2 regions of the Chimaeribacter sp. YP20170169 genome follow, and region 1 is predicted to be linked to the other one. Evidence: predicted binding sites of a transcription regulator. Region 1 holds the regulator's gene; the other holds the start of a gene.
What was found. Region 1 encodes LexA, which represses DNA repair genes until DNA is damaged. Its sites were predicted from a motif close to TNCTGTATGTACATACAGNA; they were not measured.
Positions count from the first base shown of each region.

Region 2: a site for LexA is predicted at 2,243-2,262, ahead of ACK3SD_RS10095 (metal-dependent hydrolase). Genes of this name have one in related genera too.

Region 1 is NZ_CP176824.1:3,515,933-3,521,418, forward strand. It holds gene dusA (tRNA dihydrouridine(20/20a) synthase DusA) at 1-243, opposite strand, end outside; gene zur (zinc uptake transcriptional repressor Zur) at 542-1,051, shown strand; gene ACK3SD_RS16030 (CsbD family protein) at 1,217-1,426, opposite strand; gene dinF (MATE family efflux transporter DinF) at 1,777-3,120, opposite strand; gene lexA (transcriptional repressor LexA) at 3,235-3,843, opposite strand; gene ACK3SD_RS16045 (diacylglycerol kinase) at 3,983-4,351, opposite strand; gene plsB (glycerol-3-phosphate 1-O-acyltransferase PlsB) at 4,477-5,486, shown strand, end outside.
Region 2 is NZ_CP176824.1:2,247,595-2,253,080, reverse strand. It holds gene kdgR (DNA-binding transcriptional regulator KdgR) at 1-17, shown strand, start outside; gene ACK3SD_RS10100 (L-cystine transporter) at 71-1,462, opposite strand; gene ACK3SD_RS10095 (metal-dependent hydrolase) at 1,657-2,220, opposite strand; gene kduD (2-dehydro-3-deoxy-D-gluconate 5-dehydrogenase KduD) at 2,375-3,136, opposite strand; gene kduI (5-dehydro-4-deoxy-D-glucuronate isomerase) at 3,186-4,022, opposite strand; gene ACK3SD_RS10080 (cupin domain-containing protein) at 4,300-4,632, shown strand; gene hxpB (hexitol phosphatase HxpB) at 4,670-5,335, opposite strand; gene ACK3SD_RS10070 (YniB family protein) at 5,484-5,486, shown strand, end outside.

The DNA.
Region 1 (5,486 bases):
GCCGACGTTCAGGTTGATCTCATCATAGCCGCGCTGCTCCGCCAGTTTGGCGCAGTGCGCCAGCGCCGCCGGATCGCTGCCACCCAGTTGCAGCGCCACCGGGTGCTCCTCTTCGCTATAGGCCAGGTAGTCGCCCTTGCCGTGGATGATCGCGCCGGTGGTCACCATCTCGGTGTAGAGCAGCGTCTGGCGGCTCAGCAGCCGGTGGAAGTAGCGGCAGTGGCGATCGGTCCAGTCGAGCATCGGCGCGACAGAGAAGGTGTGCGGCGGACGGGTCGGCGCCACGCCGGGCGCGGTGGCCGGGGCAGAGAGTGAAGTCGTCATAGCAGGATCGGGCAGTTCCGGGGAATTGATAAAAGATAGCCTGTCAGCAACAGGCGCGGCACGGCGGCGCAGTGCCGCAGGCAAACCCCTATTGTACAGCGATCCGGCAATTTTAACAGGCCACTGCGCACGCGGGCTGCCACCATCTGCCGGTAGATTCGTCGATTTGCACTAAACGTGGTAAAATCCCTCTCTCTTTTGCGCCGGGAATATTGCCATGACCACCACCCTTCAGGACACCCTCCTTGCTCAGGCTGAGCGTTTGTGCCAACAGCGCAACGTGCGCCTGACACCGCAGCGGCTGGAAGTGCTCCGCCTGATGGCGTTGCAGCCCGGTGCCATCAGCGCCTATGACCTGCTGGATCTGCTGCGCCAGTCTGAGCCACAGGCCAAGCCACCGACGGTCTACCGCGCCCTCGACTTCCTGCTGGAGCAGGGGTTTATCCACCGCGTGGAGTCCGCCAACAGCTACGTGCTCTGCCACCACTTCGAGGAGCCGACCCATGCTTCGGCGCTGTTCATCTGCGACCGCTGCGGCCAGGTGACCGAGCAGACGACCCAAGGCATTGAGGAGATCTTGGCGAAACTGGCGCAGGAGACGGGCTTTGCCATGCGCCACAGTGTGGTGGAGGCCCACGGTCTCTGTACGCCGTGCCGTGAAGTGGAGAGCTGTGAGGATAAGCACGCCTGCGGCCACGACCATAGCATCGTGGTGAAGAAGCGTTAAGAGGGTGGGGAAATAAGAAAGGGCACATCCTTGTGCCGCATCATCCGTACCTTCGCTTATCGGGTAGGAGCAGCGGAAGAGCCCTGGATTCTTAATGCCGGCTTACCTGGGGTGAGTGGCATCACCCATGAGGCCGGTAAGCCGGAACCTCTCAAATGGCCGGGGTTACCATTTGTATTTGTTGCTGTCTTCCCAGGTTTTCACCTCTTTCTCGGCTGCGTCTTTCTCGTAGCCGTAGCGCTCCTGGATTTTGCCGACAAGCTGTTCGCGTTTGCCTTCGATGGTGGTCATATCATCATCAGTCAGCTTGCCCCATTGTTCTTTAACTTTGCCTTTAAACTGTTTCCAGTTACCGCCTACTTGATCGTTATTCATCATAATCTCCTTACCTAACCTTGGTTCAGATGAGGCTGATGGAGGCATCTCCATAGCCGGTGTGATCATTGAGGCAGGGACGGAGCCTGCGGGGCATAAGAACGACATCCTCTGCATTATGCCCGGCTCCGGGGCTACCGCTCGGGTAGCGCCATCAGCGCCTGCCGTATGAATAATTGTAGTGGGTCATGCGGAATTTGCCCGCTTTTGTAGTCAGATTAACCTGAAAAACGGGCACGACCGGGCGCAGGGGCGCATAAAAAGAGCGGGAAAACAGGCGGTAACGTGAAGTGATAATAACGCTTAGCAGATGTAACAACGAATGTCCGCCCGCCAGCCCCGACGGCGCGTCAGGCGCCTGCCGGGAACCAGCTATCCTGTTGCCAGTGGCGACGCCAAATCCAGCCCAGCGCTAGGCCTCGCAGGGCCAGGAACACCGTCAGCGCCAGCCACAGCGCATGGTTGCCCAGCCAGGGCAGCGTTAACAGGGTCAAGCCATAGCCTGCGGCGGCCACCGCCATGCTGTTACGCATCTCACGGCCACGCGTCGCCCCGATAAACATGCCATCCAACAGGTAGCACCAGACGCCCACCAGCGGCAGCAGCACCTGCCAGCCCAGATAGTGCTGCGCCAGCGCATGTAGCGCCGGTAGCGAGGTGAGCGCCGCGACAATCTGTGTCCCAAACAGCGCATAGAGCGCCGCGAACGCCAGCGCCACCAGCCCGGCCTGCCGGCAGGCGGCATGCCACACCGCCTGCAACTGCCCGCGGTTGCGCGCGCCATACGCCTCCCCCGAGTGCGCCTCCACCGCGTAGGCAAAGCCATCCAACGCATAGGCGGTAAAGGTCAGCAGGTTCATCAACAGGGCGTTAACCGCCACCGTCTCACTGCCCAGCCGCGCGCCCAGAATGGTCAGTGAGGCGAAACAGAGTTGCAGCAGCAGCGAGCGCAGCATGATGTCGCGGTTAAGCGCCAGCAGCCGCCGCAGATCGCCGCGCCAGCCCTGTGCCAGCATTGCCCGGCTGATGCCGCGCCGCCGCATGACGCGCGCTGCCAGCCACAGCCCGAGCAGCAGGGTGGCGTACTCCGACAGGACGGTTGCCCACGCCGCGCCCTGCACGCCCCAGTGCAGCCCCATCACCAGCCACAGGTCGAGCACAATGTTCAGCAGGTTGCCTATCACCAGCAGCAGCACCGGTGCGCGCACATGCTGTACCCCCAGCAGCCAGCCGAGGATCACCAGATTCGCCAGTGAGGCGGGCGCGCTGAGCCAGCGGATCTCAAGGAACAGCCGCGCCTGCTCCAGCACCGCGGCATGGCCGCCCACCAGCCCCAGCGCCAGTTCAATCAGCGGGTGGCGGAACAGCAAAATCAGCAGGCCTGCGGCAACCGACAGCAGCAGCGGCTGTATAAAGGCCCGCGCCAGCCGCGCCGGATCGCGGGCGCCGAACGCCTGCGCCGTCATGCCGGTGGTGCTCATGCGCAGGAACAGCAGCAGCATAAACAGGAAGCTGGTCGCCATCGCGCCAACCGCGACGCCGCCGAGGTAGTCTGGACTGTCGAGGTGGCCGATGACGGCGGTGTCCACCAGCCCCAGCAGCGGGACGGTGACGTTGGAGAAGATCATCGGCAGCGCCAAACGCCAGAGCTGGCGGTCGGTCTCGCCGAACCGTAGGGCGGCAATCAGTGGCATCAGTTCGCTCACGGGCAGGGAGAAGAAACGACAACGCCCCACGAGGGGGCGTTATCAGGAGTTCAGGACTGTATCCGGCTGGCGCAGCCGCTTCCTGCACTGCGCCCTATGCCGTTAGCTCCAGTCGCCGTTGCGAATGACGCCGACGGCCAGCCCTTCAATAGAGAAGGTCTGCTCGCGCAGGTCAACCACGATCGGGGTGAACTCTTTGTTTTCCGGCAGCAGGTGCACAATGTTGCCCTGCTTTTTCAGGCGCTTGACGGTGACTTCATCATCAATGCGCGCCACCACGACCTGGCCGTTGCGCGCATCCTGGGTCTTGTGCACCGCCAGCAGGTCGCCATCCAGAATGCCGATATCTTTCATCGACATGCCGCTGACGCGCAGCAGGAAGTCGGCGCTCGGCTTGAACATCGCCGGGTCAACCTGGTAGTGGCTCTCAATGTGCTGCTGGGCCAGCAGCGGCTCGCCGGCGGCGACGCGGCCAATCAGCGGCAGGCCGTTCTCCTCTTCCATCAGCAGGCGGATGCCGCGTGAGGCGCCGGAGACAATCTCAATCACACCCTTGCGCGCCAGCGCCTTCAGGTGCTCTTCTGCCGCGTTAGGCGAGCGGAAACCCAGGCGCTGCGCAATCTCGGCACGCGTCGGCGGCATGCCGGTCTGGGAAATGTGGTCGCGAATGAGGTCATAGACCTCTTGCTGTCTGGTGGTAAGTGCTTTCATCCCGCCCCCTGGTTGTTTATACAGTCTTGCTGGGAGTATATACAGCTACGGCGCAGTTGAAAACCTGACAGGCGAAAAATCCCCGGTTCTGGTGCATTTTGCACTGTTTACCGTGCGCTTTTGCGTAAATCTTCGCAAGTTATGACAAATGGGGCAGCAGCACCATTGCCCAGACGAAAAGTGTCAGTATGATAGCCAACGCAACGGCCGCCGAGCCAAGATCCTTGGCGCGGCCCGAGAGCGGATGCAACTCCGGCCCGATTCTGTCGACAATGGCCTCGATCGCGCTGTTGATAATCTCAATGATCATCACCAGCACGATGGCCCCGACCATCAGGATGCGCTCAACGGTGGTCACATCCAGCCAGAACGCCAGGATGATGGCCGGGATGGCCAACATGGCCTCTTGTCGGAACGCAGCCTCATTTTTCCAGGCTGCCAGCAGTCCTTTTACTGAATAACCGGCCGCTTTATAGATACGGACTAACCCGGTTGTTTGATTTGCCATACGCTCTGCACCTTAAGATGAATTAACAATATTTTAGCGGCTATTCATCCACTCGGGACGAAAGATATCAAACCGGCTTTCTGATATCCTTGCGGCGCATCGCTTATATGAGGCTTTACATTTTTATGTCAGGTTGGCGCAAACTTTACTACTCCCTTTTGAACTTACCGCTCAAATTGCTGGTAAGAAGCAAGGTGATACCTGCCGATCCGGTGACGGAACTCCGCCTGGATCCGACCCGGCCGGTACTTTACGTTTTACCCTATGATTCGAAGGCAGACCTTCTGACCCTGCGGCGGCAGTGCCTGGCGCAGAACCTGCCCGATCCATTAATTCCGCTGGAGATTGACGGCCACCACCTGCCGAGCCATGTGTTCATCGGCCAGGGGCCACGCTTCTTCCGCTATTACACCCCACAGGAGGAGTCGGTCAAGCTGTTCCACGACTACCTCGACCTGCACCGCAACAACCCACAGCTCGACATCCAGATGCTGCCAGTTTCGGTGATGTTCGGCCGCTCGCCGGGCCGCGAGGGGGATGGCCAGATGATGCCGCACCTGCGGCTGCTCAACGGCATCCAGAAGTTTTTCGCCGTGGTGTGGCTGGGGCGCGACAGCTTTGTGCGCTTCTCCAATACCGTCTCCCTGCGCTACATGGCGACCGAGCACGGCACCGACAAGACCATCGCGCAGAAGCTGGCGCGCGTCGCGCGGATGCACTTCGCCCGCCAGCGGCTGGCCGCCGTTGGCCCGCGCCTGCCAGCCCGTCAGGATCTGTTCAACAAGCTGCTGGCCTCCAAGGCGATTGAGAAGGCAGTGGAAGATGAGGCGCGCAGCAAGAAGATCTCCCATGACAAGGCGCGGCAGAACGCCATCGCCCTGATGGAGGAGATTGCCGCGGACTTCTCCTACGAGACGGTGCGCCTCTCCGACCGTATCCTGAGCTGGACGTGGAACCGCCTCTACCAAGGCATCAACGTCAGCAACGCCGATCGCGTGCGCCAGCTGGCGCAGGATGGACAGGAGATCGTCTACGTGCCCTGCCACCGCAGCCACATGGACTACCTGCTGCTCTCCTACGTGCTCTACCATCAGGGGCTGGTGCCGCCGCACATCGCGGCTGGCATCAACCTGAA
Region 2 (5,486 bases), 1.3 Mb from region 1:
ACGACTACCCCTTCTAAATTGCAGCCATAAAAAAAGGCCGGGATAACCCGGCCTTTTTTGTGTGCGCTGCTTAACGGTGTGCCAGTTCAGCGCTCTCGTCTGCGTTCATCACGCTCTTATCGGTCTGACGCATCAGCTGGCTGGTCACCGTACCGGCGGTCATGGAACCGCTGACGTTCAGCGCGGTACGGCCCATGTCAATCAGCGGCTCTACGGAGATCAGCAGCGCTACCAGCGTCACGGGCAGGCCCAGCGCCGGCAGCACGATCAGCGCGGCGAAGGTCGCACCGCCGCCCACGCCCGCCACACCGGCCGAGCTGAGGGTCACGATGCCCGCCAGGGTGGCGATCCATGCTGGGTCAAACGGGTTGATGCCCACGGTCGGGGCCACCATGACGGCCAGCATCGCCGGGTAGAGGCCGGCACAGCCATTCTGGCCGATGGTGGCACCAAAGGAGGCGGAGAAGCTGGCGATTGACTCCGGCACGCCAAGGCGGCGGGTCTGCGCTTCCACGTTCAGCGGGATGCTGGCGGCGCTGGAGCGGCTGGTGAAGGCGAACGTGATCACCGGCCAGACCTTGCGGAAGAAGCGGCCAGGGTTAACGCCGACGCCTGCCAGGAACAGCGCGTGCACCACGAACATGATGCCGAGGCCGAGGTAGGAGGCGACCACAAAGCTGCCCAACTTGATAATGTCCTGCACGTTGGAGCCAGCAACCACTTTGGTCATCAGCGCCAGCACGCCGTACGGCGTCAGTTTCATCACCAGACGCACCAGCTTCATCACCCAGGATTGCAGGGTGTCGATGGCGGTCAGCACGCGCTCGCCTTTAACTTTGTCATCTTTCAGCAGGTGCAGCGCGGCCACACCCAGGAAGGCGGCGAAGATCACCACGCTGATGATGGAGGTCGGGTTGGCGCCGGTCAGTTCGGCGAACGGGTTTTTCGGCACAAAGGAGAGCAGCAGCTGTGGCACGGTCAGGTCAGAGACCTTGCCCGCATAGTTGCTCTGGATGGCGGCCAGACGCGCGCTCTCTTGCGCACCCTGCACCAGCCCTTCGGCGGTCAGGTTAAACAGCCAGGTCACGAACACGCCCACCAGTGCGGCGATAAGCGTGGTGATCAGCAGCGTACCGATGGTCAGCAGGCTGATTTTGCCGAGTGAAGAGGCGTTATGCAGCTTGGCAACGGCGCTCAGGATGGAGGCGAACACCAGCGGCATCACAATCATCTGCAACAGCTGCACGTAGCCGTTGCCGACAATGTTGAACCAGCTGATGGACTCTTTCAGCGTGGCGCTCTCTGCGCCATAGACCGCCTGAAGCCCCAGGCCAAACAGCACGCCCAGCACCAGACCGGCCAGCACCTTTTTCGCCAGGCTCCATTGGGTGCGGCGGGTCAGCGCCAGCAGCCACAGCAGCGCGACAAACACCACAATATTTATGACGAGCGCAAGGTTCATACTCATCTCTCCAGAAGTAAACGGGTTAAACAGTGAATCATTTGCAGGTTGGTCCGATTGACAGAACCTTCACCTGATAAAGCGATGGCGCATAGGGTAACAGGCCGCATCGCGCGGCCTTATAACCAGATCTTATGGCTTATAACTTTTTGTGTTTTTTTGTGTGATCTTTCACCGGCTTGATGATAAGCCGGTCAGATAGACGTGAAGTTTTTGATCAGCGCGCCGACATCCTGCAAGTGCAACATGCTCGCCAGCGCTGGCCCCTGTTGCCACCAGACCGCCAGCCCCACCAGCAACAGGCAGAGGGTGCGCTCCCGCTGGTTGCCGCGCTGGCTGTTGAGGATCGGCATACGGAAGCGCCAGCGGAAGGGCCACAGCAGCGGTACGCCAGCCGGCGTCAGCATGTCCGCCACGATGTGGCTGAGGTAGCCGACAATCATGGCATGTAGCACATCCAGCGGGATGCCCCACTCCGGCGGCAGTTTGGCGCGGAACAGCAGAATGCCGATCGCCACTGCCAGCAGGCTATGGGTAAAGCCACGGTGGCCAAACATGCGCGAGATCGGGACGGAGATCCACTTCAGCCGTCGGCCAAGCAGCGAGCGGGGGTGATCAATGTCGGGCAGCAGGGAGGTAACCAGCGCGCTGGGAATAATGTGCCACCAGTCGCCTTGGGCCAGCTCAGGGGTAAGCTCGGCCTTTTTCGCGAAAATGGCGCAGGCAACGGAAAAGATGAGATGCCCTTCGGCGGTCATAACCAAACATCCTGACGGGTAAAACTGTTATTTTATCCAGTATAAGGCATATTCAGGAACGGCGGAAGCGGTGACGGTGTAACTATTTGCAAGCACAGGGAAATATCGTGCATAAAAAACGCGGCCATTGGCCGCGTGATAAAGGGAGGGGACGTTAACGCGCCAGCCAACCGCCGTCAACCGCCAGCGTGTAGCCGTTGACATAGTCCGAGGCGCTGGACGCCAGAAATACCACCGGCCCCATCATATCCTCTGGCACCCCCCAGCGGCCTGCCGGGATGCGGTCGAGGATCTCCTTGCTGCGATCCTCATCCTCACGCAGTTGCTGGGTGTTGTTGGTCACCATGTAACCTGGCGCGATGGCGTTGACGTTGATGCCATGCTTCGCCCACTCGTTGGCCAACAGGCGGGTGACACCCAGTACCGCACTCTTCGAGGCGGTGTAGGAGGGGACGCGGATGCCGCCCTGATAAGAGAGCATCGAGGCGATGTTGATGATCTTGCCGCCGTCGCCCTGCTGGATAAACTGCTTTGCCACCGCTTGTGACAGGAAGAAGACGGTTTTGATGTTGACGTTCATCACCTCGTCCCACTCCTGCTCACTGAACGCCAGGGCGTCCTGGCGGCGGATAATGCCAGCGTTGTTGACCAGGATATCGATGCGGCCAAAGTGCGCCACCGCCTGCTCCAGAATGCCGGGGATCACCTCGATGCTGCTCAGGTCCGCCCGGATACTCAGGAAGCGACGCCCGAGCGCTTCCACCGCCTGTTGGGTCTCGCCAGCGTCAGAGTGGGTGACGCCAATAATGTCGCATCCCGCCTGCGCCAGCCCGATGGCCATTCCCTGACCCAACCCGGTGTTGCACCCTGTTACCAGGGCCACTCGATCTTTCAGTTCAAACGCGCTCAGCATCATCGTTCACTCTCTTATGGTAGCTGTTTTATGCAGGTGAAGGTCACGGCGTCTAGCGCAGGTCGCGGACGGCGACGTGGTCCATATCGCCGAAGACCTGATTTTCGCCGATCATGCCCCAGATGAAGGTGTAGCGCTTGGTGCCGACGCCCGCGTGGATTGACCAGCTGGGCGAAATCACCGCCTGCTCATTCTGCACCAGCAGGTGGCGCGTCTCCTGCGGCTGGCCCATCATGTGGAATACGGCGGTCTCTTCATCCATGTCGAAGTAGAAGTAGACCTCCATCCGGCGCTCATGGGTGTGGCACGGCATGGTGTTCCACAGGTTGCCGTCGGCCAGCTTGGTCAGCCCCATCGTGAGCTGGCAGGTGGGGAGCACGTCCGGCACGATAAATTTGTTGATGGTACGGCGGTTGCTGGTGGCATCCTCGCCCAGCGTCTGCGGCGACGCCTCAGCCAGCGTGATTTTGCGGTTGGGGTAGGTGGTGTGCGCCGGCGCGCTATTGTAGTAGAACTTGGCCGGGCGTGATGCCTCGACGCTGCTGAACTCCACCACCTCTGCGCCTTTGCCGACGTACAGCGCCTCTTCGTTGCCTACCTCGAAGGTTTCGCCATCCACCACAATCAGCCCCGGCCCGCCAATGTTGATCACGCCCAGTTCGCGGCGCTCCAGGAAGTAACTCACCCCCAGCTGCTTGCCCACCTCGCCGCCAATGGAGACCGTCTTCTGCACCGGCTTGATGCCGCCAATGATGATGCGGTCGATGTGGCTGTAGGTCATGGTGTAGGTATCGTCTTCAAAAATCTTTTCAATCAGGAACTCACGGCGCAGGCCGGCGGTGTCGAGCTGTTTGGCGTGGTCGCTGTGGATGCTTTGACGGACTTGCATGTCAGTGCCTCATAGGGATTGGGGAGGAAGGGAGAGGGATGCGTCGGGCAGAGGGAGAGGCCGCGTGGCAGCGACAGCCTGCCCATCTTGGGCACCCGGTGCACCCTCGTCTTCACAAAGCATAGTGCCGGCGGTATATGAATTCAATAAAAATGAAATAACGTTTTATTTATACTTTGAGCAGCGTCATGCTTTTGCACCTCGGTAGCTGACGCCCAGCTGGATGGGGCTGCTATGATTGCCCAAGCAATCCCACTTATGACGACAGGAGCAGGGTATGAACACATTCTTTTTTGATCAGGAGACCCCATGGGAAGATCTAGGGCGGGGCGTCAGACGCAAGGTAATGACCTGGAGCGAAGATTTAATGATGGTGGCGGTGCAGTTTGATGAGGGTGCGGTCGGCACGCCGCACAGCCATGAGATCCATGACCAGATCGCCTACGTGGCCGCCGGCAGTTTTGAGGTGGAGATTGAGGGGGTGAAACGGGTGCTGAAAACCGGCGACGCCTACCGGGCGGTAAAACATGAGATGCATGGCGTGGTGGCGCTGGAGCCAAACAGCCTGCTGATTGACACCTTTTCGCCAAAACGCGCCGACTTCCTCTAAGCGTGTGAACGGGCGGCACGCCGCCCGCCATGCCGCCTTAGCGCAAGTGCTCCGCAGTCAATTGTGCCAGGGAGTCCAGCCGGATGTCAGCCAGCGCCCAGCGCACGTCCCCCCGATCCCCCGGCGCGGGCACCACGATAGAGCGCATCCGCGCCGCCTTGGTGGCGATCATGCCGTTGACCGAATCCTCCAGCGTTACGCAGTTCAAGGGATCGACCCCCAGTTGCTGCGCCGCCAGCAGGTAGACCTCCGGGTGCGGCTTGCTGTAGGCGAGGGGCTGGGCCGAGACGCGCACCGGGAAATCCGCCTCCAGCCCAAACATCGCCAATACCCGGTCAATCATCATACGCGGCGAAGCAGAGGCGATGCCGATTTTCAGCCCCAGCTGGCGACAGAGCGCCAGCGCGTGGCCGACGCCCGGCAGCAGCGGCTGTTGCTGCTCGACCAGCGCCAGGGTGCGGTCAATGATACGCGCCGCTACCTCCGCCTGACTCGGGCCTTGCCACGGCATCGTTTGATACCACATCGCCACCACCTGATCGATGCGTAACCCCAGCGTGTCGGGCAGGCTGTCACGCTGGGAGAGATCCAGCCCCAGCGTGCCGAAAATATCCAGCTCGGCTTGAGTCCATAGCGGCTCTGAATCAATCAGCAGGCCATCCATATCAAAAATCACGGCGTGTATCGGGCGAACATAGGCCATGCGCAACGGCTCCTCGTGGCAAGTGAACGGAATCTGCCGCCACTGTAGCACCGTGGCCGCACTCTGCTAAATGATTAAATGGTTGGGCGGAATTTCTATCTGTGGGTAAACTTGGCAGATGGAAATCACGTCTATACAAGGGGAAACCATG